Regions from separate parts of the Bulleidia sp. HCP3S3_C9 genome, predicted to be linked through region 2. Evidence: riboswitches for the same ligand, from Rfam matches in the RefSeq annotation. Region 2 holds a riboswitch; each other region holds the start of a gene.
What was found. A riboswitch is a leader RNA that binds a small molecule or an ion and turns the genes downstream of it on or off. The one in region 2 is predicted to bind lysine.
Positions count from the first base shown of each region.

Region 1 (11,128 bases), on a different contig from region 2:
TCTACTTTAACTAAGTATCTAAATTGTTCTCGTAACGTTCTTTTTACATTTTTAAATTTTATTTGACAGTTCATACTTGTGGAACTGTCTTTTTTTTACAAGGAGGAAGAAGCAAATGAAAAGGTATCTCGTTTTAGAAGATGGCTCTTTTTATGAAGGAGAGGCATTAGGCAGCAATTGTTACAGTACAGGTGAGTTAGTATTTAATACTTCCATGACTGGATATCAGGAAATTCTGACAGATAACTCTTATTGTGGTCAGATTGTTATGATGACATATCCTTTGATTGGAAACTACGGTATCAACCGTGATGATAATGAAAGTCTTGTTCCTGCAGTATTTGGCTTTGTTATGAGAGACTATTGTCCATTTCCAAGCAATTTCAGAGAAGAGATGACTTTGGATGCGTATATGAAAGATAAGAAAATACCAGGCATCTTTGGTGTGGATACACGTGCAATCACAAAGAAGATCCGTTCTATGGGAACATTAAAAGCTTCTTTCTGTGACACAGAAGAAGAAATTCCATCTTTAGTAGAGCAGTTAAAGAAGGAAAGTTTCCTGCATGATCAGGTAGAAAGAGTATCTACACGTTCCATGTATCCAATTCCTGGAAGAGGCAAGAAAGTAGTCATGATGGATTTTGGTGTCAAGCTTTCAATTCAAAGAGAATTGGCAAAGCGTGATTGTGATCTTGTTGTTGTGCCATACAACACAAGCTTTGAAGAAATCATGAGCTTCAATCCAGATGGTGTCATGTTAAGTAATGGTCCTGGTGATCCAGAAGATCTTCCTGAAGTCATTGAAACAATTAAAAAACTGATTCCTCATACAGTTGTATTTGGTATCTGTCTTGGATGTCAGCTGATTGCCTTATCACAAGGTGCAGAAACATATAAGCTGAAGTTTGGTCATCGTGGCGCAAACCATCCAGTAGTAAATCTAGAAACAGGCAGAACAGAAATCACTTCTCAAAACCATGGCTTTGCGGTAGATATTGACAGTCTAGAAGGAACAGATCTGGTGATGTCTCATAGAGCATTGAATGATGGCAGTTGTGAAGGCGTTAGACATACAAAATACCCATGCTTTGCGGTACAGTATCATCCAGAAGCAAATGCTGGACCACAAGACAGTACATATTTATTTGATAAATTTATTGAAATGATGGATAAGGAGAATGCACATGCCTAGACGTACAGATATTCATAAAATTATGGTTATTGGCAGTGGACCAATTGTGATTGGACAAGCTGCAGAATTTGACTATGCCGGTTCACAAGCCTGTCAGTCATTACGTGAAGAGGGATATGAAGTTATCCTGATCAACTCTAATCCAGCGACAATCATGACAGATGCTGCGATTGCTGACAAAGTATACATTGAACCATTAACAGTAGAATTCGCAAAACGAGTTATCTTCAAGGAAAGACCAGATGCTATCTTAGGTTCTCTTGGTGGACAGACAGGTTTAAATCTTGTTGTTGAATTGCATAAAGATGGAATTCTTGATGAATTTGGAGTAGAAATCCTTGGTACAGATATCACTGCCATCAATAAGGCAGAAGATAGAGACTTATTCAGATCTTTGATGAATGAATTACATGAACCAGTACCTGAAAGTGCAATTGTACATACAGTGGATCAGGCAATCGCATTTGCGAAAAGTGAAGGCTATCCACTAGTCGTACGTCCAGCATACACATTAGGTGGTACAGGTGGTGGCTTTGCCCATAATGAAGAGGAATTGCGACATATTACAGAAACAGGTTTGAAGATGTCTCCTGTACACCAGTGTTTGATTGAACAGTCTATTGCAGGCTATAAAGAAATCGAATACGAAGTCATGAGAGATAGAAAAAATAATGCAATTGTGATCTGTAATATGGAAAACGTAGATCCTGTCGGTATTCATACAGGAGACAGTATTGTCGTAGCACCAGTACAGACACTTACAGATAGAGAAAACCAGATGCTAAGAAACGCATCTTTGAAGATCATCCGTGCATTAGGTATCTGTGGTGGATGTAATGTACAGCTTGCATTAGATCCAAACAGCTTCAAGTACTATGTTATTGAAGTCAATCCACGTGTATCTAGATCTTCTGCATTGGCATCTAAGGCAACAGGCTATCCAATTGCTTCTATCAGTGCTAAACTTGCTGCAGGATTAACACTGGATGAAATCAAAAACCCAATCACAGGTACAAGCTATGCATGCTTTGAGCCAGCACTTGACTATGTTGTAACAAAGTTCCCAAGACTTCCATTTGACAAGTTCCCAAATGCAGATAGACAATTAGGCACACAGATGAAAGCAACAGGAGAAGTTATGTCAATTGGCAGAACTTTTGAAGAATCATTCTTAAAGTCTGTCAGATCTTTGGAAGTAAAAGTTGATCATCTAGAAAAGAAAGAATTCTATGCATATTCTAAAGAAGAATTGTATCAGAAGATCAAAGATAGAGATGATGAAAGAATCTTTACGATTGCACAATGGCTGCGTATGGGATATTCCATGGACGAAATTCATACACTGACAAATATTGATTATTTCTTCCTGAAGCATATCCAGAGAATAATTGATCTAGAAAAGAAAATGAAAGAACATCCAAAGGATGTAGAAGTTCTATATCAATTAAAAAGAAATGGTTTCTCGGATAAATATATCGCAAGAAACTGGAATATGAAGGAAATGGATCTGTATGAAATGGAACAGAAGGAAAACATGATTCCTGTCTATAAGATGGTAGATACCTGTGCTGGTGAATTTACTTCTTTAACACCATATTTCTATTCCACATATGAAAAAGAAAATGAATCTATTCGAACAGATCGAAAGAAAATTATTGTACTTGGTTCTGGACCAATTCGTATTGGACAGGGTGTTGAATTTGACTATACAACAGTACATACAGTCAAGACTCTAAAGCAGTGTGGATATGAAGCAATTATCATCAACAATAACCCAGAAACGGTATCTACAGACTTCTCTATTTCTGACAAGTTATACTTTGAACCATTGACTGTGGAAGATGTGATGCATGTTGTAGATCTAGAACAGCCAGAAGGTGTCATTGTACAGTTTGGTGGACAGACTGCAATCAATCTTGCTTCAGGTCTAGTTGAACATGGTGTAAAGATTCTAGGTACATCTTTAGAAGGAATCAATAAGGCAGAGGATCGACATGAATTTGAAAACATGTTGAATGTACTAGGCATTCCTCAGCCAGAAGGAGAAACAGCAGTCACTGTTGAAAAAGCGCTTGAAATTGCAAATAAGATTTCTTATCCAGTACTTGTAAGACCAAGCTATGTATTAGGTGGCAGAGCAATGGAAATTGTACACAACGATGATGAATTGAAAGTGTATATGGCAACTGCAGTCAAAGAAATCTCTCATGATTCTCCAATTCTTGTTGACCGTTATGTATTAGGAAAAGAATTAGAAATTGATGCAATTGCGGATGGAGAAAATGTATTCATTCCTGGCGTGATGGAACATATTGAAAGAGCAGGTATCCATTCTGGTGACTCTATTTCAGTATATCCAACACAGACAATCTCTAAGAAAGTTAAAGATACGATCATTGACTATGCAATACGTATTGGAAAAGGCTTCAAGTTTGTCGGATTGTATAACATTCAGTTTATTGTAGATAAAAATGAGAAAGTCTATGTTCTGGAAGTAAACCCAAGATCTTCGAGAACAGTCCCATTCTTATCTAAGATTACAGGTATTGGCATGTGTAATATCGCAACAAAATGTATTTTAGGTCAGTCTTTACTTGATCAGAATATTACACCTGGATATATGAAGGAAGATACAACACAGGTATATGTCAAAGCCCCAGTATTCTCATTTGCAAAATTGAGATCTGTAGATACGGTCTTAGGACCGGAAATGAAATCCACAGGTGAAGCACTTGGCTGTGATGATTCTTTAGAGAAAGCATTGTATAAGGCACTTATAGCAAGTGGTGTAAAGATTCCACAATATGGTACTGTATTACTGACAGTTGCGGATGAAGATAAGAAAGATATTCTAGATATTGCTAGAAGATTCTATCGTATTGGATATGGTTTATATGCAACGGAAGGTACAGCTGGATTCTTGAAAGAAAATGGTCTTTATGTACATCAGACAAAGAAAATCAGTGAAGATGTAGAAGATAACGTATTGAATCTGATTCAGGAAGGCAAGGTTGCGTTTGTTATCAATACAAACCACAATCATGACCGTAAGACAAATCAGGATGGATTCTTGATCAGAAGAGTTTCTGCAGAAAATAATATCAGCTGTATGACTTCTCTAGATACTGCCAATGCTTTATTGAAAGTACTAGAATCTAGAAGCTTTGCGATTGCTTCTATGAAAGAAAGCAAAAACTAAAAGAATAAAAACTATGATACATCTGATCATATCAGTGTCAGATTGTGTCATAGTTTTTTTGATACTCTAAAAAAAGAATCCCAAAGCATTTGGGATTCTTCATTAATATACTTGTTTACCATTCATCCATGTCTGTAGAATTTTTACATCATTGATGTGATATGGATCTACTTCAAATAGATTTTCATCTAAGATGACAAAGTCAGCGAGCATGCCTTTTTCAATCTTGCCTTTGATTTTTTCTTCAAAGGAAGCACGTGCAGCTTCTGTTGTGAAAGATAAAATTGCTTCTTTGACTGTAAATGCTTCTTCAGGAAGGTATGGACCAATATGTTCTTTTAATGTAGAACGCGTAATTGCACACTGCATTCCACCTAATACGTTAGGCAGTTCAACAGGGCAGTCAGAACCATTGGATACATGAACACCTTTCTTCATGAGTGTTTTGAAGTTATAGCTGGAAGCAGCTTTTTCTTTGCCAACTCTATCTTCAACGATCTTGATATCGTAATCCAGGAAGATTGTCTGAGCATAACAATGCAGATTTAACTTAGCCATACGATCTAACTGATCTGGACGGGTAATCTGACAATGGATAATACCATGACGAGCGTCTTCTCTTGGATTTTCATTCTGCGCTTTTTCAATCGCATTCATGATACGATCCAAGATACCATCACCAATAGAGTGGATTGCTACCTGCATGTTATGGTTATGTGCATAGCCAATCATTTCATCAAATGTTTCCTGAGAGTATACAGGAATACCACATGTAGAAGGGTCATCTGCATATGGGGTACTCATAAATGCTGTACGTGCACCAAGAGAACCGTCACCTAACATCTTTAATGGTCCAAATCTAAAGAATTCATCGCCTAAGCCAGTATAATGACCTTCTTCAACAAATTCTTTCAAGCTTTTAAGGTTTGTAAAATGATTCTGCTGGTTGATACGCACAGTCATTCTACCTTCTTCTTTTAATTCTTCATAAGCTTGAATGATTTCATGATAGTCTAAACCGTGGAACACAACAAAGTCATCTGTCTGGGCAGAAGTAACACCAAAAGAATTCAACTGCTTCATTGCTAGAATCAACATCTTCTTTAAATCTTCGCGTGTAGGCTGAGGTAGTTTTGCATAAACAAGATCCAATGCATTTTCACGGAAAATACCTAATGGCTCACCATTTTCATCAACATCGAATCTTCCACCATCCACTTGTTTTGTATTCTTATCAATGCCAATCATTTCTAATGCTTTAGAGTTTACAACACAAGCATGTCCACAAGCTCTAACAATACAGATTGGATTTGTTTGAGAAATTTCATCAAGATCATAGCGTGTAGGGAAACGATTCACATCTGTAAAGAAATCGTGATTCCATCCTCTTGCGCGTATCCATTGTCCTTCTTTGATTTGACGATTTTTAACTTCTTCAGCAATATATTCTTTCATTTCTTTTAAAGAAGAAGTATGATCTGCCAACTGGATTGTTTCTAATGAATAGCCATCATTTAGTACATGCATATGTGAATCATTGAAGCCAGCACAAACAAATTTATTGTTTAAGTTATGCTTTGTCGCATAAGAATACTTTTCAAGCAGTTCTTCACTTCTTCCAGTCGCAACAAAATGATTGCCATCTACTACAAATGCTTCAACAAAGCTATCTCCAGTAAAAACGTTACCGTTATAAAATAAATCCATGATTAGTCCTCAACTTTCTTGTCTTCGTAGAATAAGACTGTATTATCATCAACTTCGCCAATTCCCATATATCTAGCCTTATAGTCTTTTAAAAGTCTAAAATATTCATTGGATAAAAGCAAGATAACAAAGACGTTAACAAATGTAGGGATTGCAGAAGTAATATCTACAACTGTCCAGATAAATCCTGTATTCTGTGCATGTACAAGATAGATTGTCCATAATAATCCAGGAAGGGAACGTACAGCGTAGAATGCTTTAATTAATAATTCAGAAAAACGAGTTTTCTTCATATTAATATGTTCAAGAATTGCAAGATAATATGTAAACCATCCACCAGAAGTAGTAATTGTGAAAATAACCATGATAATTGCCAGCAATATACTTCCAACTGTTCCAAAGCTTTGATTGAAAGCACTCAATGCCAATGCGCCACCAGTAGCACCATCTGCCCATGTACCACTTAAGATAACAGATAGAGCAGTGATCGAACAAACGATAAATGTATCGAAGAATACTTCAAATGATCCCCATAAACCTTGTTCAATTGGGTGAGGTGTATCCGCAGAAGAATGAATCATTGGAGAAGTACCCCAACCAGCTTCGTTAGAATATACGGAACGTGCCATACCTGTCTGAATAATTTTAGATACAGCTGCACCAGCAAATCCACCAACAGCAGCAGTACCAGTAAATGCATTTGTGAAAATCATAGATAATGCATTTGGAACAGCATTGATATTTACAATGATCATCAAGATTCCCATGATGATATATGCAATACTCATGAAAGGAACAAGCTTACTGAAGATGGAAGCAACACCTTTTGTACCACCAGCAGTGATAATATATGTAGCTAAACAAAGAAGGGCACCAACAACGATTCTGCCATCAATGAAATAGCCAGATACTGTAATACCATTGAAGTTAAATGCACCTGCAACAACTTCAGAAGCAGTTAGATTACTAGATGTAATAAAGAATGTTGAGAAAATACCAATACCGAAAATCACCGCAAGGATTTTCCATTTGTTTCCCCAATGACGCTGTTCACCAAGTCCTTTCTGCATGTAGTAAGTAGGACCACCAAATTTTTCGCCATTGTCATTTGTTTCACGGTAATAACAGCCAAGTGTAACTTCGACCTGTTTTAGAATCAATCCTAAAAATGAAGTCAGCCACATCCACAAAACAGCACCAGGACCACCACTTGCTACAGCGGTTGCTACACCAGCAATGTTGCCAAATCCAACAGTACCACCAACTGCAGTACAGATTGCTTCAAAAGGGGAAATCACTTTTTTATCAGCAGATACTTTTTGTCCCTTATTAGCAAGTGTTCCAACTGTATGTTTTAAAATCCAGCCAAAGTGACGGAACTGAAAGAAACCTGAACGAATTGTAAAGTACAAGCCTGTAATAATCATTAAGGCGATGAGCGGTACTCCCCAAAGAATACCATTTAACCAGTCTAAAAATGCAATCATATATCCTCCTGATCCTTACAATTCGATGAGGCAAAAAAAAGTGACAGCTTTCCGCTATCACTCGAATTTTTTTTATAAAAATTCAATCAATAGCTCCTCCACTGTGATATCAGTGAGAGTACATAGCATGTTCTGTTATGTACCAACTCGAAGAATTTGTCATGTTCTCCGGTTTCGGCAATTTTCCCTTTCTATCTGCTTCATGGAAATGACTTTTCTCAACAGATATACTCTTGTCCATTGCTCCTCTATTGTAAGGTTACCGATTAATCATACGACATTTTTAAAATATAGCAATAACAAATCATTAAAATTATAAATTGGATATAATAATGCCATATTTTATGAAATATTGTAGTATTATTAACGAAAAGAATGGAAAATTGAGTAATGAATGGATATTTTTATGTCTTAACAACAATTGATCTTTTTGTTCTTTGCTTTATGTGTATTCTTACAAATCTAAGTGAAGCATTGGATAAGAAGCAGAAGAGAGGCTTTTTCTTTGCTTTTGCATTGATTGCGGCAATTTCAATCTTAGAAGTCATTACATTAGTTGTCGATGGAACTGCAGAGAAATATCGCTGGGTAAATATTGTATCGAATTATTTAGGCTTTGGATTATCACCAGCAGTTTCCATTTGTCTTGTATATGTATTAGATAAGAAAACCATTGTTGAAAAAGACATGAAACTGGCAATGATTTTTCAAACAGGGTATTTAATACTATTAGCAGCATCGATTCCCTATGGATTAGTGTTTTCTGTCAGTGCTGATAATGTTTATGCACGTGGACCTTTCTTCTGTATTTATGTGATTGCGTATTTTGCGGCAATTTTATATTTGTCTTTATCAACAATAAAAATGTCAAAGCAATTTCAAAACCGCAGTAAAGCATTGATTTATCCTTTGATTGTGTTTCTGGCTGCAGAAACGACCATACAGGTTCTATTGCCAGATCTGCATGTAACATGGTTATGTGTAACATTGCTTTCTGTACTGTATTTTATTTATTGTAATGAGATGTGGACACAATTAGATGGTCTAACAGGTTTACTGAATCAAAACAGTTATTTGAATCGTACAAATAGAATGCACGACTGCAGTGGAATCCTTATTGTATTTGATGTGGATGATTTTAAACAGGTCAATGATCTATATGGACATTTACAAGGAGATGTGTGTCTGGCAGAGATTGCAGACTGTATTAAAAAAGCATATGCTCAATATGGATATTGTTATCGTATTGGTGGAGATGAATTCTGTGTGCTTTTAAAAAACAGACAGAAAGAAATGGAATGTATTCAGAAATTTTTACGTCTGCTTGAAAATAAACGTGAAAAATATGAATTTATTCCAACGGTTTCGTATGGTTCTGCGATTTGTTCAGGGGAAGATATTTTAACAGTCAAAGATCGTGCTGATCGTGATATGTATATGTTTAAGAAGGAAAGAAAAGAACGGATTGCTTCCGATAAAACGAAAAATTATGAACTACCACACCTGATACGTAGTTCCGATGTGGTATCCCTGTGATGTACTCTTCGCATACAGAGAAGGGTATTACCACAGGGATTTTGATTCTTGTGATCTGTAGCTATGCACCTTACGGCTGTCACTATGTTTTCACAATGGCCGGTTCACTCGACCTCTACTGTTTTTACACAGTTACCTGTTTAAATCTGCAAATGCAAACACTTCTGGATTCAACAGATTTGTTAATATTACTGATGATGTATCACAGCCTGCTTTTCTTAAAATATTTGCAGCACCATTGATATCTGCATTCAATACAGTTCCATCTGATGAACGATATAAGCCTCTTTGAATACGTTTTCCAGAAAAATGATGTTTTGTTTCATCACCTTCTACATAAACCGGGATATCATCGCTGTCCAGGAAACTTGCTTTACTTGTATATGACTCTTCATTTCTGACAACAGTAACGCCATACTCACATGCTTTCAATTCAATCATGGATTTGAGCATTTCAAAAGGAATACTGACAAAATTCTGATTGTTCACTGCACCGATGCTGCTGTTCTGTTTCCAGAAAGCATTAGAGCCTAATACAAGACAGCCGATGTCATTGCGCTGGCACCAGACAAGCAGCTTCCTGCTCATTTTATGAAAGCAGTCTCTGATGTAGCTGGTTCTGTATGCAGAAAGTCTGTCAAGATACTTTGACCACACACGTTCTGTTGTTTCTTTCCCTTTGCTCATTAAACTGATGCGTTCAGCTTTTTTCTTCATGAAATACTGATTGACTGATTTGATGAATCTGCCTTTAAAAAGAATACTTTTACCCGTATCTGAAACAACAGCCATTGTGTTGTCTACACCAAAGTCAACTGCAGCTGCATGTTTACCGCTTTGTACAGAAGCAGCTTTTACCTGATAGACAAGTAAAAGTTCGTATCCGCCAGAAACAGGTTTCACTTTTACTTCCATCAGCCTGCCATGTCTTCTGCGTGCAGGAATGCGAATCTTTGTACGGGGAAGCTTCAGTTTCCCATCATAGATAACAGCATCCTGATTGGTAAAAAGATAAGAAGCTGTATCGTTCCTGCAGTATCCAGGCATCTTAGGTTTCCCTGTATAACCAGAAGGATCTTTCCTGTATTTCTTTAAAGAGGCAAGCCAGCCTTTGAAATCTGTACAGACCTGTCTGATGACATGCTGTGCAGTCTGCATGGGAAGCCCGGAAAAGAAATCAGGATTATTTGTAATACGCATAAGCCTCTGCAATATGCCATACCCAAGCACATAGTAAGACTTCTGACCTTTAAGAAGTGCAAGTTCATCACGAACTTCTTTCTCGTTAGCTGTCAAAGCAGTCTTGTTGTGTGCAGTAAAGGCATTGCGAACGCGAAACAATGCAGCATTATGAAGACACTTTGCCTTGTGAGCAAAGTCATCTAGATATGCATACAGCTCATGATTTTCGGTTACATAAATCCTGTCAGTTCTATACATGAATAAGTCCTTTTTACTCATATATTATATCATATATAAAGTGCAGAATATGGCTTATTTATGCGAAAATATAATGTTTTATAACAGGTTGAAATCAAAAGAATAGAAGAGTACATCAGTTAACAGTAACGCTGAATTCACCACCGCCCTATGAGAACGGTGCACTCTTCAAAAATGCTAATAGAATTATGTGAAATACAGGTTTTAATACCTGTTTTTTATCATCCTTCATGGAATATTGAGTATAGAAATAAAGTATCAAAACATCATTATATATCAGGAGGTTCTTGTATGTATCTTGCTTCGCTTCTTCCAGTTATTTTCTAAGTATGTAAAAGCCAGTGATTGATTCACTGGCTTATGCTTTGTTGCATTTCTTTTCTATGAATTTTCGAATGTTTGTGAATAGTTTTGTCAGATAGCGCATGACAGTGACTTCTGCTAAAGCAAACACAACACATAAGGATGCAGTTTTAAAAGACAATGCTTCAATCGCAAACAACTCATTCAGCCATGTCAATGACAATAAGAATCCAGCTAAACAGCATGTAAATACAATGCCTC
Region 1 covers NZ_JBQHWJ010000042.1:2,030-13,157, forward strand. The annotation lists gene ACTND6_RS07835 (carbamoyl phosphate synthase small subunit) at 116-1,195, shown strand; gene carB (carbamoyl-phosphate synthase large subunit) at 1,188-4,394, shown strand; gene ACTND6_RS07845 (amidohydrolase) at 4,497-6,101, opposite strand; gene ACTND6_RS07850 (alanine/glycine:cation symporter family protein) at 6,104-7,588, opposite strand; lysine riboswitch at 7,671-7,847, opposite strand; gene ACTND6_RS07855 (GGDEF domain-containing protein) at 7,979-9,124, shown strand; gene ACTND6_RS07860 (RNA-guided endonuclease InsQ/TnpB family protein) at 9,257-10,585, opposite strand; gene ACTND6_RS07865 (HAD-IC family P-type ATPase) at 10,923-11,128, opposite strand, start outside.
Region 1: another riboswitch for lysine. It lies ahead of ACTND6_RS07850 (alanine/glycine:cation symporter family protein); the one in region 2 lies ahead of ACTND6_RS08640 (transporter substrate-binding domain-containing protein).

Region 2 (11,128 bases):
TTAAATTGTGATGCATCTGTTGATAGATGAAATTGATAATTCATATTCTTCCTTCTTTCATTTTGTGCGCGAAATATTATAGTACTTTGAAAGAAAACATGATATTAAAATTTTATAAATTATTTACTTTTTTTGAAAGAAGCGCTTTCAGATTCATGTCACTTTCAGAAAATATTACAAATATCTTTCATTTATAATGGATATTTTCATAGTATTTCATCGTACAGTTAGCAAAGTATATACGAAAAGACTGTACTGTTTGATAAAAAAATTACAGTAGTACTCACTGTCTTACTGTAACTTTCTTTTTCCTGTTCTTAATCTTGTACTTTGCTTTAATACCCATGGATAGACTTTATCAAATAGCGTATAAACAACTTGATCTAATACAATATTGAATTCACCAATATATTCTTCTACATCCATGCACCAGCTGGACTTGAATTTTGTTAAACCATCATCCAGTGTTCCTTCAATTCCACCCATCGAAACATACGGGATATTCTTTTCTTCAGCAATATCAAAATACTTTCCATATAATGCATAAATCGTACGCATTCTTAAATATTCTGCGTTGTTGCCAGCGTATACAAATTCCATACGATTCTTATTGAAGATTGCAAGTTTACCAGAAAGAATGATCTCATCCTTTCCTTCTTTCTCATATTCTTCTTTCAATTTGGATAATTCATTGAAAGCATTATCGATTGTCTTTTGAAATTGCTTCTTTTGTTTTTCATATGGTGTTGCTTCTAAATCATGTTGTGCTTTTTGTATTGTTTCATTTAAATAAGCAATCTGTCTTGGAAAATTCAGTTTTGCGACCATAATAATACACTGTTCGCCATAGACATCCGCCATTCTTTTAAAGTATTCTTCATTTCTTAAAGCTACGCCTTTTCTTTGTTCTGTATATTTCATTGCCTGTGCAAATTCATGGATATACTGATGTCCTTCATAAAATTGAGCACCTTTCTTTTCAGAAGTCGCAATCGATTGACGTACTTTCTTATCAATACGTTTCATGTAATCCTGTGGTGTCATAGAAGCATTAAAACGTGGCTGTGTTGTTTCTTCAATGTTAATTGTATATCCAGAATGTTGTGCATGATGTTGTTTTAACAAGGCTATAACATCTTCATTTTCTAATGGATGATCTTGATCTTTTTCTTTATATGGATATTTTCTTGAAAAAACATTTGGATCAAAACGCAATGCAATCGCATGATGCTGCTTTGCAAGTGAAACAAGATGGTCCAGAAAAAAAGAAACAAGCTCTGGATTGTGATAATCCATAACCGGTCCACGTGGAATATAAAATAAACATTTACCAAATGGCATTTTTCTTTTCAGCACTAAAGCTGTAGCAACAATTTTATCTCCTTCTAAGCATGAAGTAAAAAAATGATCCCAGTTATTTTTTACTTCTGCCCATTTAGAACATTGATATAAGCTGTTTTGTTCATGATTTTCTACAAAATCGTCCATGAGCAATGGATCTGTATCTAGATGAAATGTATAAGTCATAGAATTTTCCTCGTAATAGAAATTATAACAAAAAAATGGTATTTCTACCATTTCAAAAGTGATGCGTACGGGATTCGAACCCGTGAATGTTGCCTTGAGAGGGCAATGTGTTAAGCCGCTTCACCAACGCACCATAGATTAGAATGAGGTTCCCCTCATTCTAGTAAATTACTTTTCTAACTGAGCCTTAGCAGCGTCAACAAGATCCTTGAATCCCTTTTCATCATGAATAGCGATTTCAGAAAGCATCTTACGGTTAACGTTGATGTTAGCAAGCTTTAAACCATGCATGAACTTGGAGTATGATAAATCATACTGTCTAACTGCTGCGTTGATACGAGCAATCCAAAGTTTACGCATTTCTCTCTTAGTCTGTTTTCTTCCAATGTAGGAATAACGTAGAGAACGCATTACCTGTTCATTGGCTGTTCTGTATAAAAGATGTTTTGATCCAAAATAACCCTTAGCGAGTTTCAAAACCTTCTTACGTCTGTTACGTGTAGGTGTACTTCCTTTAACTCTCATCTCTTCTTAGCCTCCTATTAACCCTGTAAAAGCTGCTTGTCGCGCTTTAAATCTGTGCTGTGAGCAGTAGTAGACTTAGCAAGATGCATCTTCTGCTTGTGAGTCTTATTTGCTGCGAAATGTGATACGTAGTTGTGCTGTACCTTTAACTTTCCTGTTCCTGTTAACTTAGAACGTTTTGCGAAAGTCTTTTTTGTCTTCATTTTAATCTTCTTTGGCTTTCTAGCTTTTGCTTTCATAACAATCTCCTTTTATTTTCCTTTCTTAGGTGAGAATGTAACAGACATAGTATTCCCTTCCAACATTGGTGGTTTTGTTACATCTGCAACATCCGAGACTTGCTCAGTGAACTTATCCAATACCTGTTTACCAACTTCCTGACGAGTGATCATACGTCCTCTAAAACGCATGTCAATCTTTACCTTCTGTCCATCGCTCAACCATTCCTTTGCACGTTTAACCTTTGTATCAAAGTCATGCTGATCGATTACTGGTGATACACGTAAGGATTTCATTTCTGCAGTCTGTTGATTCTTCTTAGCTTCTCGTTCTTTCTTCTGCTGTTCAAAACGATAGCGTCCATAATCAATGATCTTACATACTGGTGGTTGTGCATTAGGTGCAACGCACAACAAATCGAGATCTTCGTCATATGCTTTCTGTAATGCATCACGACGTGACATGACACCTAGCTGAGTTCCATCAGATCCAATGACGAGCACTTCTCTGTCACGGATAGCCTCATTTACAATATCTGTAGGCTCTTTGTGTCTGTTTTTGTTAAATTTAACCTTTCCCAAGCAAACCTCCTGTCATAATATTAAAAAGCAGATACTAAAGCCGCACCTGCCTAAAAGTTCTATACGATCTTATCGGCCACTTACCCAGGTTTTATAAACATCAGGTGAGAAGTATGTGCTTCTTCTTTCCGTTTTTTAAATTACTTAAATATTAAACTATAAGTATTAAAATATGTCAATACTAAATTTCAAAATCCACGACATTTACAGTGACATCTGCCGCTTTAAATCCTGTCATAAATTCAATATTTTCATAAATCTTGTTTTGTACAAGTTCGCATGTTGCTTTTACATTTGCACCATACTTCAGCTTAATAAAAGCTGTAATATGAAGCTTGTTTTCTTCAATCTTTACAGATAATGGTTTTGTAAATGTTGTTTCTGGAATTCTCACTGCATTTTCAATATCATTGATGCTGATTTCCGCAATGCTCTTAAATACTGCCTTGTTCATTGCAACAACACCCATTTCATCTGTTTCATTTAATACTACATAATCTTGTGCCATATGATTACCTCTTCTTTGTTATTATACATGATTTCAATGAAAGATTGTATAAATATCGTGATATAGAGATGAACGGATGGATGCTTCCTGTTTCATCAATTCATCATAAGAATCATACAATAAATCCAATGCATTTACTTTTTTGCGGAAGCGAAGCATACATTCATACATCATATCTTCATGAACAATTTCAATTGTATTTGCATCAATGAGTGCATTCGCTAATGTTTCTTCCAGCATATCACGTACTTTATCGCCTTCTTCTACGCTCATTTTCATAAACGAATCCGCGAACCATCCAGGCTGGATGATTAAAATACGTATGACATCGATAAAATCCATGAAATCTTCTTCATTATTTCCTGGTCGGATAATAAATAACATGCAGAAGAAAATATGCCACAGGAAATTGTGATTCATTTCATTGATCCAGTAATCAGACATTTTACGAATAAATGGATCTTCTGGTATGAATGTTCGTTTGATTTCAATTTTCTGTTTGAAATCAATTTCTGAATCATTCAGGTAATTCAACAATTCCATGTAATCAATCATTGTCACTTGATTGTGTTCGCCATTCACAAAGTCTCTTACATAAATATACTGTGCAAGAATTGCAGAACACTTCTTAAAGTCTGTCGCAAATCCCAAGGAATCTTTCATCTTTCGATTCACAAGTTCATTGATGCTTCTAGCAACAAATGTCTTGAATCCTTTTTCATCCATTCCAATCTGTGCCTGATGAGACTGGTTAGAGATTTCTTTATACATGATTTCTAACTGTCGATCTACAACATCTAGATTATCTCGAATTGCACCAAGCATTTCCTTGTTGAATTGATCATACATGACAAAGTCAGGATTTTTATAGACAACTTCATGTTCAATGTTGCTCCAGAAGTTATGAACAAGTGACTTGATCTGCAGTTCATAATTGATTTTTTCCTCATTGAACAGATAATAGCCATCTAAACGATAAATCGTGAATCCATTTCTTTGCAGCTGCGGCTGCGGCTGAGAAAGATCCAAAAATAGATTTTCATTTGCCTTGCATACCGCATAACCTGTTTTCTGTCTTTCAAAATAAGAAAACAAGGAACGATACAATTCATGTTCATTGCGAATAAAACGACATTCGACCGTAATTCCAACAAGATCATGCAGGTTATCAATTGCTTCCTGTGGAGTTTTATAATCCAGATAGAAATGATTTCGTATCATTTTTTCCTTCAGGCTGTCTTTACTTTTAATACGAGTATGTAAATGAATCACTGCAGTATTTTCTGAAGGATACAATTGAGAAAATGTTTCAAGAATTCTTCCCTGTGCATATACATAGGAAGGATTCTTTCTTTCAAAATAAGAAAGTGTATCTTCGATAAAATCAAATAATTCTAAGTTCATATATACCTATCTTGTACGAAAAGCTTTTGGATATTTGTTTTTCAATGCATGTCCATCACTTTTTGCACCACCCACTACAAAACCATGATAGCACATCGCAACCCAGCCTTTCTGAACATTTGCTGAAATCTGTTCACCATGCATATACCTTTTCACTTCTTCATCACTCATTTCATAAGTGTTTTTAAATTTAGAATATGAAGACATAAAGAAATGATGAGAGAATTCAAATCTTCCCTTGAGCATTTCTCCAATATATACCTGATTTCTTAATAAATGTAATTTTCCTGTATCAATAAAAGGATATGTTCCACCATAAAGTCTGTTATTCTTAAAATACAGATATGGATACACTTCTTCTATTGTATCTTTAAGTAAAGACAGTATTTCCTTTGGAATTAAATCTGATTTTAGCTGTTTGATAGAACACGGTGCAGTGACAGAACACTTTTTCATTTTTGCGATAAAGTGTCCTTCACCATGATCCATCGGATAGATGCGAATGGCTTTTTGAATGTCATGTTCTTCACACAAAGCGCGTCTTCCAAAATTTACATTTGTATCCATCATCTGCATATCTGGATGACGTTCTAAAAACTGTTTGATCTGATATTCATTTTCCTTCAAATTCAAAGTACATGTTGAATACAGAAGAATACCATCTGCTTTCAAACACGTATATACACTTTCTAAAACTTCTTTCTGAACAGAAGCACAATGTTCTACAAGCTGTGGTGTCCATTGATCCACAGCTTCTGTATTTTTGCGCATCATTCCTTCTCCACTGCATGGAGCATCACATAAAACCATATCAAAGAAGCCAGGAAACTGTTTTGCAAGCTGCAGTGGATCATTGCTTACAACAATACAATTGCTGGCACCATTTCTTTCAACATTTTCCAGTAAGATATGACTGCGTTTCTTGTCAATTTCATTTGAAACAAGCAATCCTTGATTTTCTAATAGTTCAAGAATTTCTGTTGTCTTTGAACCTGGTGCAGCACACATATCCAGTATCACTGCGCCACCCTTTGGATCCATGACAGTCACAGCACTCGATGCACTTGCTTCCTGCATGTAAAAAGCACCAGAAGCATATTCTGGCATAGAACCATATTTTTTGTCATCCGTATAGTATCCATATTTTGCATATGGACTTTTTGTATGAGAAACATCCACTTTCTCAAAGAAATCTTTTTCGTTTGTTTTTAAAGGATTGATACGAAATCCTCTTGTTGGAGGATTCGACAAGCTTTCTAAATATGCCGGATACTCATCTTTGAGGATCTGCTGCATTTGAAGTAAAAACTGTTCATTCATATTCTTTTAGTATCTTTTTTGTATTCAAAATATCCTGTTCAAGCTGCATGATTAGATTTCCTTTGGAATTAAATCTTTTTTCATCACGAATAAAGCGGACAAACTCTACACCGACGTATCTTCCATAGAGTTCTTGATTGAAATCTAAAATGTGTGCTTCTAAAGACATATCATTTCTATAATTGAATGTTGGATTATGTCCAAGATTGATCATTGCTTCATAACGCTTGTTATCAAATACGACATATCCTGCATATACACCACTTTTTGGAAGAAGGTATTCTGAATCATATTGCACATTCGCTGTTGGAAAACCAATGGCATGTCCCTGATGTCTTCCATGTACAACGATTCCACTGATACGGAAACGATAGCCAAGCATTGCATTTGCTTCTTCAACATTTCCACTTTCAATACATTGAGAAATACGTGTTGATGAAATCTTTCCCATTTCATCTTCAATGGCTTCTACAACATCTACTTCAATACCTTCTGTCTGTTTTAATGTATCTGCACTGCCTTTTCCCATTGCACCATAATGAAAATCAAACCCGCAAACAATTCCCTTCAATGAAATTTTAGATAAAATTTCATTAACAAAGTCTTCTGGAGACAATTGAGAAAATTCTGATGTAAACTGCAGAATAATAATATTCTGAATGCCATATTCTACTGCACGATTAATTCTTTCACGCATTGTAGTAATGTGCTTAACATCTTTAATATGCTTGATAGTTACCCATGGATCTGGATCAAATGTAATCAATGCAGATTCACAATGTAGTCTTTTAGACATTTCAATCGTATGGCGAATCAATTGCTGATGTCCTTTATGCATACCATCAAAATATCCAATACATGCACACATTGGATTTGTATATACTCTTTTTGTATCAATTCCCATCTTAATAATACGCATTAAAACAAACCTCTCACGCTATGATAAAGCCCATCATCTTTCTTTTCATATGCTGCCAGTATTTCACAGCCATGTACTAGAATAACACGTTTTTCACCTGTGTTAAGTTTTATCTTCTTTCCATTCTTGACATCTTCAACTCTATCACACTCTAAGACTGGCCAGGAAGGATCAAATACCTTGAATGGATCAATTCCACTGTTTTCATTCACATCTTCTATTTCTATGGCATCTTCTAATGTAAGATGTTCAATACCGCATCGATTTAAAGAAGTCATATAGCCTAGTTCACCCATTGCTTTACAATAGTCTTCAATGAGTGTTCGAATATATGTTCCACTGGATACAACTGCATCCATCGCATATAGATTTTCATCTAGTTTCTTTACAGAAAGAGAAGATATTTCTACTTCTCTTGCTTTTCTTTCTACTTCAATGCCTTGTCTAGCATATTCATAAAGTTTCTTTCCATCTTTTTTTAAAGCACTGTACATTGGTGGAACCTGCTGGATAACTCCTGTAAAACAATGACATATTGCATCTAATTCTTCCTGTGTATGCATAGATGGTGCCTTTTCTTCTACAGCTTCACCCCATACATCTTGTGTATCATATCTTTTCCCTAATGCAAATGTTGCCTGATAATGTTTATGATTGCTGACGCAATATGGTAAATACTTTGTACATTTTCCTAATGCAATGATCATAAATCCTTCTGCATTTGGATCTAATGTTCCTGAATGTCCTGCTTTTCTTTCATTGACACGTCTTTTTACCTGTGAAACACAAGTAAAAGAAGTCATACCTTTTGGTTTTTTTACTAAAATAATTCCGTCCATAACAAAAATTATAACAAAATATTGTTGATTTGTTCGATTTATGTAGTATACTTTGGTCATTAAATGAAATCGCATATAGAGGTAGCGGTGCAGATGAGTAGCATGAGGAGCTGGCAGGCGTTGAATCATGCGAAAGGCAATCATCGCCGAACGTCAGTCATTGGCAAATGATTCGCGTGGGGATATAGAAAATATCTATATCACTCCTTCATACAAGAAGTGGCGCTATTAGATACGTACATAGAAGTTAGAAACCGTATGTAATATCGCATACGGTTTTATTTAATTTCTAGGAGGAAAATATTATGAACACAATCAGAAAGAGTTTAACAGTACTTGCATGCGCAGCTTTATTAACAGGATGTGCATCTAACCCTTCCACTTCTACAGCAGCTTCTTCATCAAACAGCAGCGATACACTTAGAGTTGGTATGGAATGTAACTATGCGCCATTCAACTGGTCCACAACAAAGGAAGGCGAATACACACAGCCAATCTCATCTGCCGACTATTGTGATGGATATGACGTCGTTGTTGCAAAGAATTTAGCTGACAAGATTGGAAAGAAAGTAGAAATCGTTAAGCTTGACTGGGATAACCTGATTCTGTCATTAAATAACAATCAGATTGATGCAGTCATTGCTGGTATGACAGCTACAGATGAACGTAAGCAGCAGGTCAACTTCACAGATCCATACTATGTATCTGAAGAAGTACTCATTGTTAAAAAGGATTCTCAATATACAAGTGCAACAGGCCTTGAAGATTTCAAGGGTGCTACAGTACAAGGTCAGATGAATACAATCTATGATGAAGTTATTGATCAGATTCCTGGTGTAAATCATATGCCAGCTGCAGAAACATTCCCAGCAGCAATTCAGGCTTTGCAGGCTGGATCTGTGGATGCAGTTACAAGTGAACTTCCAGTTGCTAATGGTGTTATTTCCGCAAATCCTGATTTAGCAGTCGTTAGATTTGCTGAGGGCAAGGGTTTTAAAGCTGATACTTCTGTATCTATTGCAGTACGTAAGAATGATGATGAATTATTAAATGCTTTACAGGATGCGTTAAAGACAATTGATACAGATACAAGAAACACATGGATGGAAGAAGCTGTCAATCGTCAGCCTGCTAGCGAGGAATAATCATTCATGAATATAAACGCAATTATTCAAATACTCACAAAATATGCACCTAGCTTATTACTAGGTGTTAGGACAACAATGATCATTGCCTTGATTGGTACGGGGTGTGGGTTTATTCTTGGTTTAGTTGTAGGTGGTATCAAAGCAATTCGCTTAGATCTCACCTCTTCTAAAGCTTCTAGAATTTTCAAAAAGATCATCGATTTTATTATCACTGTTTATATCACAATTTTCCGTGGTACACCAATGATGGTACAGGCAGTATTTATCTACTATGCATTGTTAGATGTCATTCACTGGAATAACTTCACTGCTGCCTGCTTTGTTATCACAGTCAATACTGGCGCATATATGGCAGAAATCATTCGTTCAGGAATTCAGGCAGTAGATATCGGTCAGACAGAAGCAGCACGCAGCTTAGGCATGTCAAACGCACAGACAATGTTCTCTGTTGTATTGCCACAGGCAATTAAGAATGCTTTCCCAGCAATTGGCAACGAATTGATTGTTAATATCAAGGACTCTTCTGTATTAATGATCATCTCTATTACAGAATTGATGTTCCAGTCTAAATCTATTGCTGGATCAACATTCCAGTTCACAACTGTATACTTCATAGAAGCAATGATGTATCTGATCTTAACAAGTGTTTGTGCTTTGATTCTGAACCTTATCGAAAAGAAGCTCAACAATGATACAACAGTTTCACTTCCAATGAGTTCTACAGAACCAAGAAGTATTTCATACATTGAAGTAAAAGAACAGAAAGGAGCAAACAGCGATTATGTCTCTCGTTGAAATTCATAACATTCATAAAAGCTTTGGATCTCTTGAAGTTCTCAAAGGTGTTGACTTTAATGTCAATGAAGGTGAAGTTGTATGTCTGATTGGACGAAGCGGTTCTGGTAAATCCACCCTTCTTAGATGCATCAATCTTCTGGAAAAGCCAGATGATGGAATTATTAAAGTATTTGATGAAGATATTCTTCACACAAAAGATATCAATGCATACCGTGCTAAAGTTGGCATGTGTTTCCAGCAGTTCAATTTATTCAACAATAAAAATGTAATTGAAAACTGTATTCTTCCACAGATGAAAGTATTAAAGATTTCTAGAGAAGAAGCAAAAGAAAAAGCAATGATGTACCTCAAAAAAGTAGGTATGGATGCATTTGCGAACGCTTCTGTTTCTAAAATTTCTGGTGGTCAGAAGCAAAGAGTTGCGATTGCGCGAGCATTATGCATGAATCCGAAACTTATGTTGTTCGATGAACCTACTTCTGCATTAGATCCAGAAATGGTTGGAGAAGTATTAAATGTCATGAAAGATCTTGCAAAAGAAGGTCTTACTATGATTATTGTTACGCATGAAATGAGTTTTGCGAAAGATGTTTCTGATCGCGTTGTATTTATGGATCAAGGTGTTATTGAAGAACAAGGTACACCAGATGCTTTATTCAATCATCCAGTAAGTGAAAGAACAAAAGAATTCTTAAAAGCATTCACAAACAAACAATAAGAAATAAAGCTATACCAGTAACATACTGATATAGCTCTTTTTTTATCCATTGAATTTTAAATCATCTACAGAATCTAGCTTTTCATCTAGATATTCCATAATTTCTTTGATTGTTCCCTCTTCAAATGGAACTTTAATGTTTGCTTCCTTGCATAGATTTGTAAAAGATTTTGTGCCGCCTAGCTTTAATAAGTGTAGATAATCCTTCCAGTAGTTTTCATCATTTTTATCTTTGCGGATGAAAAACTGCTGCGCACATACCTGTGCCAATGTGTAGTCAATGTAATAGAAAGGTGACTGGAAAATATGATTCTGCTGATACCACCAGCAGCCTCTTTCTAAAATATCGCAGCCTGTATATTTTTTGAATGGTACATACATCTTTTCCAGTTTTCTCCAGCATTGTTTTCTTTCTTCAATAGACCAGTCTGGATGTGTATATACTTCTTCCTGGTAATGGTCCACTAATACACCATATGGAAGGAATGTAATTGTATGAGAAAGATGATCATATTTATACTTTTCTGCATTTTCATGGAAAAACAGTTCCATCCAAGGATACGCAAAGAATTCCATACTCATAGAATCAATTTCTGCACTTTCCATTGTTGGACAGCAGACA
Region 2 covers NZ_JBQHWJ010000050.1:5,539-16,666, forward strand. The annotation lists gene ACTND6_RS08585 (peptidoglycan bridge formation glycyltransferase FemA/FemB family protein) at 1-44, opposite strand, end outside; gene ACTND6_RS08590 (peptidoglycan bridge formation glycyltransferase FemA/FemB family protein) at 292-1,527, opposite strand; tRNA gene ACTND6_RS08595 (tRNA-Glu) at 1,587-1,660, opposite strand; gene rplT (50S ribosomal protein L20) at 1,696-2,052, opposite strand; gene rpmI (50S ribosomal protein L35) at 2,070-2,291, opposite strand; gene infC (translation initiation factor IF-3) at 2,304-2,852, opposite strand; gene ACTND6_RS08615 (Asp23/Gls24 family envelope stress response protein) at 3,034-3,360, opposite strand; gene ACTND6_RS08620 (hypothetical protein) at 3,394-4,764, opposite strand; gene ACTND6_RS08625 (NOL1/NOP2/sun family putative RNA methylase) at 4,771-6,084, opposite strand; gene ACTND6_RS08630 (bifunctional riboflavin kinase/FAD synthetase) at 6,077-7,003, opposite strand; gene truB (tRNA pseudouridine(55) synthase TruB) at 7,003-7,842, opposite strand; lysine riboswitch at 7,911-8,078, shown strand; gene ACTND6_RS08640 (transporter substrate-binding domain-containing protein) at 8,148-8,987, shown strand; gene ACTND6_RS08645 (ABC transporter permease subunit) at 8,994-9,785, shown strand; gene ACTND6_RS08650 (ATP-binding cassette domain-containing protein) at 9,772-10,506, shown strand; gene ACTND6_RS08655 (M3 family oligoendopeptidase) at 10,549-11,128, opposite strand, start outside.

Region 3 (11,128 bases), on a different contig from region 2:
TCATCTATACATGTATTGCATGCTTCCTCTTAAAGAAAAACTTTGTAGAAAGAAAGACAGAACGTGCAAAACAGGTCTCTAACACATTCTTCTCCTATCCATTTATCATCAATTTCTATTTGCTTGTTTCCCTTGTCAATCTAGGTTTTTCTATCATCAAATCCAATATGATTGATTCCTTCATTCTTCTTTACATTCTCTTATTCTGTATCTATCTGATTTCTATCTTTGTATACAAAAGAAAGATCAAATTCTACTGGAAGAATATTCTCTACTTTGTTTCAGCTGCACTCATTACATTTGGGTGTGGAAAGTTCATCTTTATGAACCATGCATTTTCCTTACCATACCAGTATCCACTCAACGCAGGAGAAAAGATCAACTACTATATAAATGAGAACAACTTAAATAAAGATCTTTCTTCTAAAGATTTGGAAGCGAATTATTCCGTCAACTTATCCATCAACATTGATATTCCAACAGATCAATTAGACACAGAAAAATACAAACAGGCTTTATCTATCCTAGAAGCATATAGAAAGCAGGCAATTGATCTATGGTTTACAACTTCACAATCCTATTACGATAAAGGTGCAGACCTCTACATCAGTAACGCAATTCAAAACAAAGATGTAGCTTCCTGCTCCTATCAGACAAAAGATGTATTCACAATAGAAGAACTCAAACAGCTTGCAAAGGTTGGAACAATTGAACTTGAATACTATGACTATGAAACTGATAATTATCAAACCTATACACTCGATGAATATTTAAAGGAGGTCAAATAATGAACCTTTCACTCAACAATACAAATAACACAGTCTTAAAAGACGGTACAGAAAAACAGCTTACATCCAAAGAATTTGGCATTCTATCATTTCTGATGGATCACCCAGATGAAATCCATACTGCAGAAGAAATCTATGAAAATGTTTGGAAAGAAGAACCATTCCGTTGTCGTTCAATTATATGTGTTCATATTTGCCATATTCGCGAAAAACTGGAAAGTTCTCACTCCGAAAAAATCTTAGATTCTTTCTGGAAACGTGGATATCGTTTCAACTCAGCTTCCTAGTTTGGAAGCTGTTTTTCATTTTCATGCAACTTTTCATATAAATTAATAGTTTTCCATTCCATTTTCAGCTACAATGGAATTAACAAAAGATAGTGTTCACTTACACTACAGACAGGAGAATAATATGGGACTAATTTTAACTACGCTTAATGCAGCAGGTAGCACACTTAGCGATCAGTGGAAAGAGTATTTCTATTGTGATGCAATTCCTGCCGATACAATTTGTGTAAAAGGTCATAAGAAGACATCAGGTTTCGGTGCTAACCGTGGAAATGACAATATCATTTCTGATGGATCTGTCATTGCGGTTGCTGATGGTCAATGCTTAGTCATTGTTGAACAAGGTAAAGTCGTTGATATCTGTGCAGAACCTGGAGAATACAAATATGACTCCAAAACAGCACCATCTATCTTTACAGGCAAGAGCCTTTCCTCTTCTGTAAAAGATGTATTCGCACAAATTGGAAAGAGAATTACATTTGCTGGAGAAACAGGAACAGATCAAAGAGTTTACTTCTTCAACACAAAGGAAATTCCAGGCATGAAGTACGGAACAGCTTCCCCTGTTCCATTCAGAGTTCTTGATCAAAGAGCAGGGATTGACTTAGACATCTCTCTCAAGGCTTTTGGTGAATATTCCATCAAGATTTCTGATCCAATCCTTTTCTACACAAACGTTTGTTCCAACGTATCAGAAGTATACAAAGTTTCTGATATCGAAGATCAGATGCGTTCTGAATTATTAACAGCTTTACAGCCAGCATTCGCTAGAATCGGCGCTGCAGGTGTTCGTTACTCAGAAATTCCTGCACACACACTAGAACTAGCAGAAGCACTAAATGACGAACTATCCAAGAAATGGAGAGATCAAAGAGGTATTGAAATCGTCTCCTTCGGTATTTCTTCTATCAAGGCTGATGAAGAAGACGAAAAGATGATCAAGCAGATGCAAAAAGATGCTGCATATACAAATGCAAATCTAGCAGGTGCTGCTATCGTCGGTGCACAGGCACAGGCAATGAGAGATGCCGCAAATAATGCAAATGGCGCAGCAATGGGTTTTGTAGGACTTAATGCAGCACAGGCAAGCGGTGGTGTGAATGCTAACGTATTACTCAACCAGCAGCCTGCACAGCCAGCACAACCTGCAGCTCCAGTAACTCCTGCAGCTGGATGGACATGTCCAAAGTGTGGAACAGCGAATACTGGTAAATTCTGCACGAACTGTGGTGAAGCAAATCCAGCAAACGCAAAGTGGATCTGCCCAAAATGCAACACAGAAAATACTGGTAACTTCTGCAACAACTGCGGAGAAAAGAAACCGGCATAATGATTTAACAAAAGGTCCGGAATCCGGACCTTTTCATGTAAAAAAAGATATGAAAATCATTGATCAGGAAAGATATAAACGACAGCTGCAGTCTAATAATTTGATTGGCATTCTTTTAGGTCTTTCTTCCATCGCCCTTTTCATTATTTTACTTATACTTTCAAAAGCACTGACAAGATAGAAAGGATTATTCTATGCCAGAACAATTAACGAATTATCAGTGTCCTAATTGTAATGGGCCACTCAGATTTGATCCCGTTTCATCCAAGCTAAAATGTGATAGCTGTGGTTCTACATTTACAGTGGATGAAATTGATAAAGTTTTTTTCGAGAAAAACCAGGAAGCAATTTCCGTAGATGCTGAAAAGAAACAGCAAGAAAATGCAGAACTTCTGCAATGGAATGAAGAAGAAGCAAAAAACATGCGTGCATACAACTGCCCAAGCTGTGGTGCACAACTCATTTCTGATGCAAACACTGCCGCAACAAGATGTCCATATTGTGGAAATCCAACAGTAGTTCCTGCACAGTTTGAAGGCTCTTTAAAGCCAGATTACGTCATTCCTTTTAAACTGATCAAAGAAGATGCAGTCAAAGAATTAAAGAACTTCTACAAAGGAAAACCATTCCTGCCAAAAGCATTCACAGAAAGCAACCACATTGAAGAAATCAAAGGTGTATACGTGCCATTCTGGCTGTATGACGGTACTGTAGATGCACACTTAAGAGGATCAGCAACAACTTCTTCCTCTTATGAAACAGATGATGAAATCGTCACAACAACACGTCATTTCCGTATTGAAAGAGATGGAACTGTTGAGTTTCAGAAAGTACCTGCTGATGGTTCTTCCAAGATGCCAGATGATTTCATGGATTCTATTGAACCATTTGACTACAAAGATCTTGTTCCATTCCAGATGTCATATTTGCCTGGCTATTTAGCTGATAAATATGACGTATCGATAGAAGAAGATGCGGAAAGAGTCAATCAGAGAATTAAAAATACAACGATTTCTCTTTTAGAAGAAACAGTCACTGGATACCAGACATACGTATCAGATAAAACAAATACAACAATTACACCAGGTACAGTTCACTACGCATTCCTGCCAGTATGGCTGTTATCTACACAATATCAAGGCAAGAATTACCTGTTCGCTATGAATGGTCAAACAGGAAAGATGATTGGTGATGATTTGCCAATTGATAAAACAAAGATGATTCTACGATTTCTCTTGATTACAGTCATTGGTATTGCTTTACTGTATGTCATCTTATTTCAAGTGATGGGAGCGTGAAGATACTATGAAAACAATTAGAAACATGATTTTATTGATCGCACTCTTTCTCTTGATTCCTTTTATACCAATCCACGCATCGAGTGATGTATATGTAGAAGATACCTATGGTGCACTTTCTCAAGAAGAAGTAGATGAATTAAATGCATATGCTGCACAAATTGCAGACCAGTATGAATTTGGAGTTTACGCAAGAATCATCGAAGATTCAACAGAACAGTCATATGATGATATGACAAACTTCATTGAAAAATACTATACAGATGAAAGTTTAGGATATGGCAATACTGACAATGGTGTATTACTACTGATTACACAATGTTCAAAAGGTGGCTCTTACCAGGTTTATATTCCATATTGTGATAAACAGTCTATGTTCTCTTTAGATGGCATGGATATCATGGATTCAGCTGCACGCAGCGGTCTCTATGAGCACGATTACTATTCCGCAATTCGCGATTACATCAAAGAAGCGGATGGCTTAATGGCATACTACAGTGAAAATGGCGAACATTATGGAAGCAACTATGATGAACCTGCAGATTCCACACCAATCAAAAAAGGCATCACATTTGGCTTGCCACCAATCATTGCACTCATCACAGTGCTCGCACAAAAAAGCAAGCACAAAACAAAAGCCATCGCAACAACAGCACATTCCTATGTACCAGGCAATGGCGTACATTTAACAAACAGCCGTGATATGTTCCTGTATGAATCTGTCACAAGAGCTCCAATTCCAAAACATGATGACAACGATTCCTCACCTGGAGGAAGCAGTTTCTCTAGCAGTGGGGGAATGCACTCTAGTGGCGGACACTTCTAGATCCATAAAGCTATAGCAGTACATCTGTTATAGCTTTTCTTCTAGTAAAAATCAAAACAAGAGGTAGCGATGCAAATAAGTATCTTGTGGAACCGACGGACAAAGAAGCAAGTGAAAGGTAATCATCGCCGAACGAAGCATATTGGTAAATATGTTCCGTAGTGTTATAAATAACATTCATAACACTCCTTCTAAAAGAAGAGGTGCTTTGTTTGTTCATGTATTTTGTTCAATCACATCTCTTACCAGACGGTTTTATTTTTTACAAGAACGACTATACAGATGAAGAATTAGCTTATGCTCAGTCTTTCAAAGATACATTTGATATCAAGAATGTACTCAGTGATACTCCACAGTTTGCAAAGGATCAGCAGAAAGTTATTGAAAACATCAAAGAAAGACCAATCAATGATTATTTCATTGAAACAAATCACTCTGCTGTTTGTGAAATGAGATCTACAGATGTCGGTGACGTTTCCTGGTGTGTTCCTACTGCACAAATTAATACTGCATGTTATTCCATTGGTGCAGGTGCACATAGCTGGCAATGGGTTGCACAAGGTAAGAGCAGTATTGCATATAAAGGCTGTATGCTTGAGGTGATGTATTGTTTGATGCCGCAAAAACACTGTATCAAAATCCTGAAATGATTGAAAAAGCAAAAGCTGAATTGAAAACTAGACTACAGGATAATTCCTATAAGTGTCTAATTCCAAAGGATGTACTGCCACACATTTCAAATGTTGAATAATATGAAGCAAGCTTCGGCTTGCTTTTTGCTATGAAAAAATATAATTTTTCATTTATAAACATTTTTCACCCACAGCTTTCACATATTTTTTCAAAAATATATAGACAAATCTTTTTTATTTGATATCATAGTTCAGGCAATTTCAGGAGGAACTATGAAAAATTCAAAAATGTCATTAGCTAAAAAAATGGTCATTGCACTGATACTTGGCATAGTTGTCGGTATTGGGGCTATTTTTTTAAGGGTTAATCTCACAGAAAACGGTCAAGAAGCGACATGGTCAGCGATTAACAATTTATTGTTTGCTGACATTACAGCTGAAGGAAATGAAAAAGCTATTGGTTTATTTTATATTGTTGGTCAATTGTTTGTTAATTCAATGCAAGTTATCATCATCCCAATGGTATTCACATCTATTGTTATTGCAATGATTAGAATATCTGATGCTAAGAAACTTGGTAGAATTGCTAGTAAAACAATTGGCTATTTTTTATTAACAACAGTTATCGCAATTTTAGTTGCCGCTGTTTGTGGAATGATTACTTATAACGCTGGTCTTTTCCAGGCTGTTGAAACAAACCTTGAAGCAGCTGCTGGCAAGAGTGGTTCAAACCCATTACTATTCATCGTTAACGCAGTGCCAAACAACTTTGTATCTGCATTGAGCAATAATGGCGGTGTATTAGCAATTGTTGTCTGCGCTGTTGCTGTTGGACTTGGCGTTAATACAAATAAAGAAAAGTTCAAACAGATCACAGCTCTTTGTGAACAGATTTCCGAACTTGTTACTATCATCTTATCCTGGATCGTTAATACATTCGCTCCAGTCGCAATCTTCTGCTTATTAACAAGAACATGCGCAGCGTATGGTGTGTCTTATTTAAAACCAGCACTTAGCTATATTGTATTAACAACAGTATTACTACTCGCATTCTTATTTATCTTCTATCCATTGTTCGTATCCGTTACAACAAAGCTGTCCCCAACAATCTTCGCAAAGAAGATTGCTAAGGTTGCATTATTTGGTTTTTCAACATCTTCAAGTGCAGCTACTCTTCCAATGAATATTGAAACTGCAGAAAAAGAATTAGGTATATCTGAAGAAATCGCATCCTTCATATTACCACTTGGTATGACAATCAACATGGATGGTACTGCATTAATGCAGGTTGTCGCTACAATCTTTATCGCAGGTGTTGCTGGATACACAGTACACCTTCCACAGTTGATCTTAATTGGTCTATTAGCTGTTATTGCTTCTGTTGGTACACCAGCTGCTCCAGGTGCAGGTGCAATTATCCTATTCACAATCTTATCTGGTGTTGGTTTCACAAATCCAATCGCATTATCTGTATATGCATTGATTCTTGCAATCAACCGACCAATTGAAATGCTTGTTACCGCATTAAACGTTACAGGTGATACTGCCTGTGCAATGGTTGTATGCAAGAGTGAAAACTCCCTCAACGAAGAAGTATTCAATACAGTAAGCAAATAATTGATCTATGAAAGTCACTTCAAACGAAGTGGCTTTTTTTATGGGTAACAACGCGTTGCTTTACCCATGTTCTTTTCTTTGCTAATTTATAGTTAATGGAGGAAATCAAAAATGGAAACAAAAGATATCATTTTAGAATTGCGCAAAAAAAACAAACTATCACAAGATGAACTTGCTAAAAAAGTCATGGTAACTAGACAAGCAGTATCTCGGTGGGAAAATGGAGAAACAATTCCAAATACTGAAACTCTCAAACTTCTTTCAAAAGAATTCAACGTTTCCATCAATACGCTTTTAGGCTCACCTAGAAAGCTTATTTGTCAATGTTGTGGAATGCCACTTACAGATGATTCCATCATAAGTCATGAAAGTGATGGATCATTCAATGAAGAATACTGCAAATGGTGCTATGCAGATGGAACATACACGTATCATAACATGAATGACTTAATTGACATATGTGTAAAGAACATGGTCAATGATCAATTCACTGAAGAACAGGCACGTTCCTATATGGAAGAAATTCTTCCACAGCTAGATTACTGGAAACGATATGAAGAACTCAGTGATGATGGACAATTTGAAGCATTTAAACAACAACTCTTACAAGAAATCAATGCGCTTCATATTGAAGGGTTGCCAGAAGTTAAGAAATTAAATGCTCTCGTTGGAAAATATGTTAATCTTGCATATCCACTTCCAAATGGAAAAGCAGTACAATTCCTGGATGATGACACAACATATCTAGGCGATCAATTGGAATCTGCATTTGGTGGAGATCGATGTTTTGGTATTCTTGCAAGCATGGATTTTTTACTCATCTGCACATACGAAAAAGATGGAATCAATCCAGAACTTGTTCTTTACAAGAAGAGATAAAAAAAGCTCAGACAAAGATGATTTGTTTTCATCCAAGTCTGAGTTTTATTTTTACTCTTCTTTTTTCCAGAATCCACTGAGATAGAATACACCACCAATGACAAGCGGCATAAATCCTGCTAAGGCATCACCAAGCCAGAACCCTTTTGGCCCCATACCTAACGCCCATCCTAGAAGATAAGCTAAGCCAACACGGGCAATCATGCCATCTAATATCGCAACACACAGGTTTAATTTAGAGTTTCCTGAACCATTAATAATACCAAATGCAAAGCAGCGTGTCGCTGCACCAAAGAAATTCAAAATTGCTGGTAAAACAATAATTGTTGCTTCCGCTAATACAGCTTCATCAGAAGTAAACATTCCAAATATCATATCTGGATCGTATTTAATTACAATACTTCCAATGACTGATAATGTGAATGCTCCACCAAATGCCCAGGCAAGAATCTTAGGAACACGATCATACTTTCTTGCCCCCAAGTTTTGACCAATCATACTTGCTGCAGCTGTTGTAATAGAGTTTGACATAATACCCATCATCATATTGAGTTTACTGATGATACCCGCAATTGCACTGTAAATGATTCCAAAGGAATTTACCCATGCCGCAACAACCGTCTGTGAAATAGAAATAGAAGCAGACTGTAATGCCATTGGAATGCCTAATGCAGAAATCTTTGCCATTGCATTTCCATCTGGAATAAAACTCTTTAATTTAAAGTCAAATCCAAACTCTTCTTTTCTTTTATACAAATACGCAAAAGCAAAAATAAAGCTAAAAGATTGACCTATAACTGTTGCCCAGGCAGCTCCAGCAACTTCCATCTTAAATCCTGCAACAAATACAATATCTAATACAATGTTGATAATTGCCGCAATTGCAACAAACATAAATGGTCTTTTGGAATCTCCCATACCACGCATAATGGCAGAAACAACATTGTATCCATAAATAAAAATCAAGCCTAAGATACAGATGACAGTATAATCCATTGTATATGCATATGCTTCCTGTGGTGTATTAACAAGCTGTAATAAGTTATCTCTAAAGATATAACATCCCACAGAAATCAATAATGCAATTGAAAACAAAAGCGTAAACAGTGTCCCAATTGTTTTCTTGATTCCATCATGATCCTGCATACCAACTTCACGTGCGATAATGACTTGTCCTGCACTTGAAAACCCCATCGCTACGAAAGTTAATAAGTGAAGAATATTTCCCCCAGTACTAACTGCAGACATTCCAGATCCACCAATCACCTGTCCTACAACAATCATATCAACGATGTTATAGATTGCCTGTAATGCATTTGATACAAACAACGGTGCCGCAAAAGCAAACAAAAGCTTAGGCACAGATCCATTCGTAAGATCTTTTACCATTGAATTACTTTTCATTCTTTTCTCCCCCTATTTTTTTGAGCGCTGTCGAAAACTCTAAAAAGTTGGTAACAGCGCTCTTTTCTTTATGCCAACTTTTTGTACTTTACCCCCACTTTTTTCTTGTCAACTATTGACAAATTTCAATTTTCGCGGGCTCGCTTTGCTTGCCTTCATTATGAAACCGTGGAGGTGAGTTATATGCTCAAATATTTTTCTTCGATTTGGGACTATCGTGCTTTTCTGAAGTCTCGCAAATCTTCTCTTGATTCTTCTCAACATCTTAGACTTTCTTCTAAATCTTTTCTTTCTGCTTCTCACAAACTCAAGAAGCTGGATCCTTCTCTTGTCCAGGATATTCTTCTGCCTTTATATTCTTCTACAGGCAGACCTGCTATCGATCCTGCTGTTTTCATCAGGTCTTTTGTTCTTATGCAGCATCTTGGCTATCTTTCTCTTCATAAATGGTGTGATGATTTAGCTTCCGACTCTTTACTTCAATATCTTGTAGGTTCCTTTTCACCGCCTTCTGTTGCTTCTCACTATGATTTCATTGTCCGTTTGACGGGTGTCGATTCTCATATGAACGAGCTTTTTCCTAAAGCTCATTTCAAGAAAATAAAGGGCAAGAAACCTAAGAAAGGTGAAAAGCTAATCAACTACTCCCACTCTGACACCTACTACCTATTGGACAAATACAAAGATGGTGCTGATTGCGATAGAGATAGAATGATGTTCACTCTTCAGGCTCTCTTCAACGCCCTGGCTGTGATTCCTTCTATCGATTCTGGTTTCATCGACAAGAACAACCTTATCCTTTCAGCTGATGGTTCTTCTTTGCACATCCACTCTTCTCCTTTTGGTCACAAGGTTTTAGATGGTGATGATTCAGATAACATCTACCGTTTTTCAGCACCAGATGCTGACATTGGATGGGATTCGGATCTTGAATCTTTTTATCTAGGCTATACTTTCTACAATATTTCCTACCACAATCCTCTTAAGAACATTGATCTTCCAGTTTTCGCTTCCATCGAAAACGCTTCGAGACATGATGCTCTTTCCTGCATCTCTGCTGCCGCTCAATTTCTTGATATGAATCATGATCTACATCCTAAATATTTTTGTCATGATTCTGCGGCTGATTCTTTACCGGTCTTCCAATTCTTTCAGCACAATAATATTATCCCAGTTATTGACCATAATCCAAGAAGAGATTCTTCAAAAGAATATGTTGAAAAGAATCATACCAATAACGATGGCATTCCTGTTTGTATGGCTAACCGTCCGATGCATTTCTGTGGTTACGATATTCAACGCTGCAGAAAGAAATACCGTTGTCCTCTTGTTATGGGCGACATTTCTTCCTGTCCTTTCGTTGATCAATGTTCTACATCTTCTTATGGTAGAGTTTCATATATTAATGATGGTGATTCCGCTCGCAATGCAGGGCCTTTATCATATAAATCTGAAACCTGGAAGAAGATATACAGAAATAGAACCAGCACTGAACGAATAAACAATCGTGTGCTTAACCACTACCACTTACATCAAATGAGGATACGCAATAAAGACAAGCATGCTTTCTTTACAATATTTGCCTGTATAAATATCCATCTTGATGCTTGGATCAAAGATTCAGTTTAATCTATTCTGTTTTAAAAGAACTTCATTTTACAAAGTTGTTTTTAGTGCGCCTTGTTCGCACCTTTTTTCTATTTCATCGATTTTTTATCGAGTGATAGCTTCTTAGAGTCGAGTTTTCGACGCTACTCTTTTTATATTTATATTTTTCTTACACTTACCGCAATACCATCCCCTACATCATAAAATGCAGTCGTAAAACGATCATCATTCAATAGATGTTCTCTGAATTTTTTAATCTTATGAACCATTTGTATCGTACTTCGATTTGAAGATAACTCTTCATTGTCAACAATTCCATGAAAATTCAAATTATCAAAAATAAAAACAGTACCTATTCTACTATTTTTCATGAAGTGTTCTAAATATCTGCGATACTGTGATTTTGCCGCATCTATAAAAATCAAATCATAGATTTTATTTGTCTCAAATGCAGCACCA
Region 3 covers NZ_JBQHWJ010000034.1:8,766-19,893, reverse strand. The annotation lists gene ACTND6_RS07035 (hypothetical protein) at 1-788, shown strand, start outside; gene ACTND6_RS07030 (winged helix-turn-helix domain-containing protein) at 788-1,075, shown strand; gene ACTND6_RS07025 (SPFH domain-containing protein) at 1,200-2,405, shown strand; gene ACTND6_RS07020 (hypothetical protein) at 2,600-3,703, shown strand; gene ACTND6_RS07015 (TPM domain-containing protein) at 3,711-4,529, shown strand; lysine riboswitch at 4,580-4,746, shown strand; gene ACTND6_RS07010 (hypothetical protein) at 4,748-5,179, shown strand; gene ACTND6_RS07005 (dicarboxylate/amino acid:cation symporter) at 5,435-6,778, shown strand; gene ACTND6_RS07000 (zinc ribbon domain-containing protein) at 6,890-7,657, shown strand; gene ACTND6_RS06995 (MATE family efflux transporter) at 7,709-9,061, opposite strand; gene ACTND6_RS06990 (hypothetical protein) at 9,245-10,690, shown strand; gene ACTND6_RS06985 (O-methyltransferase) at 10,828-11,128, opposite strand, start outside.
Region 3: another riboswitch for lysine. It lies ahead of ACTND6_RS07010 (hypothetical protein); the one in region 2 lies ahead of ACTND6_RS08640 (transporter substrate-binding domain-containing protein).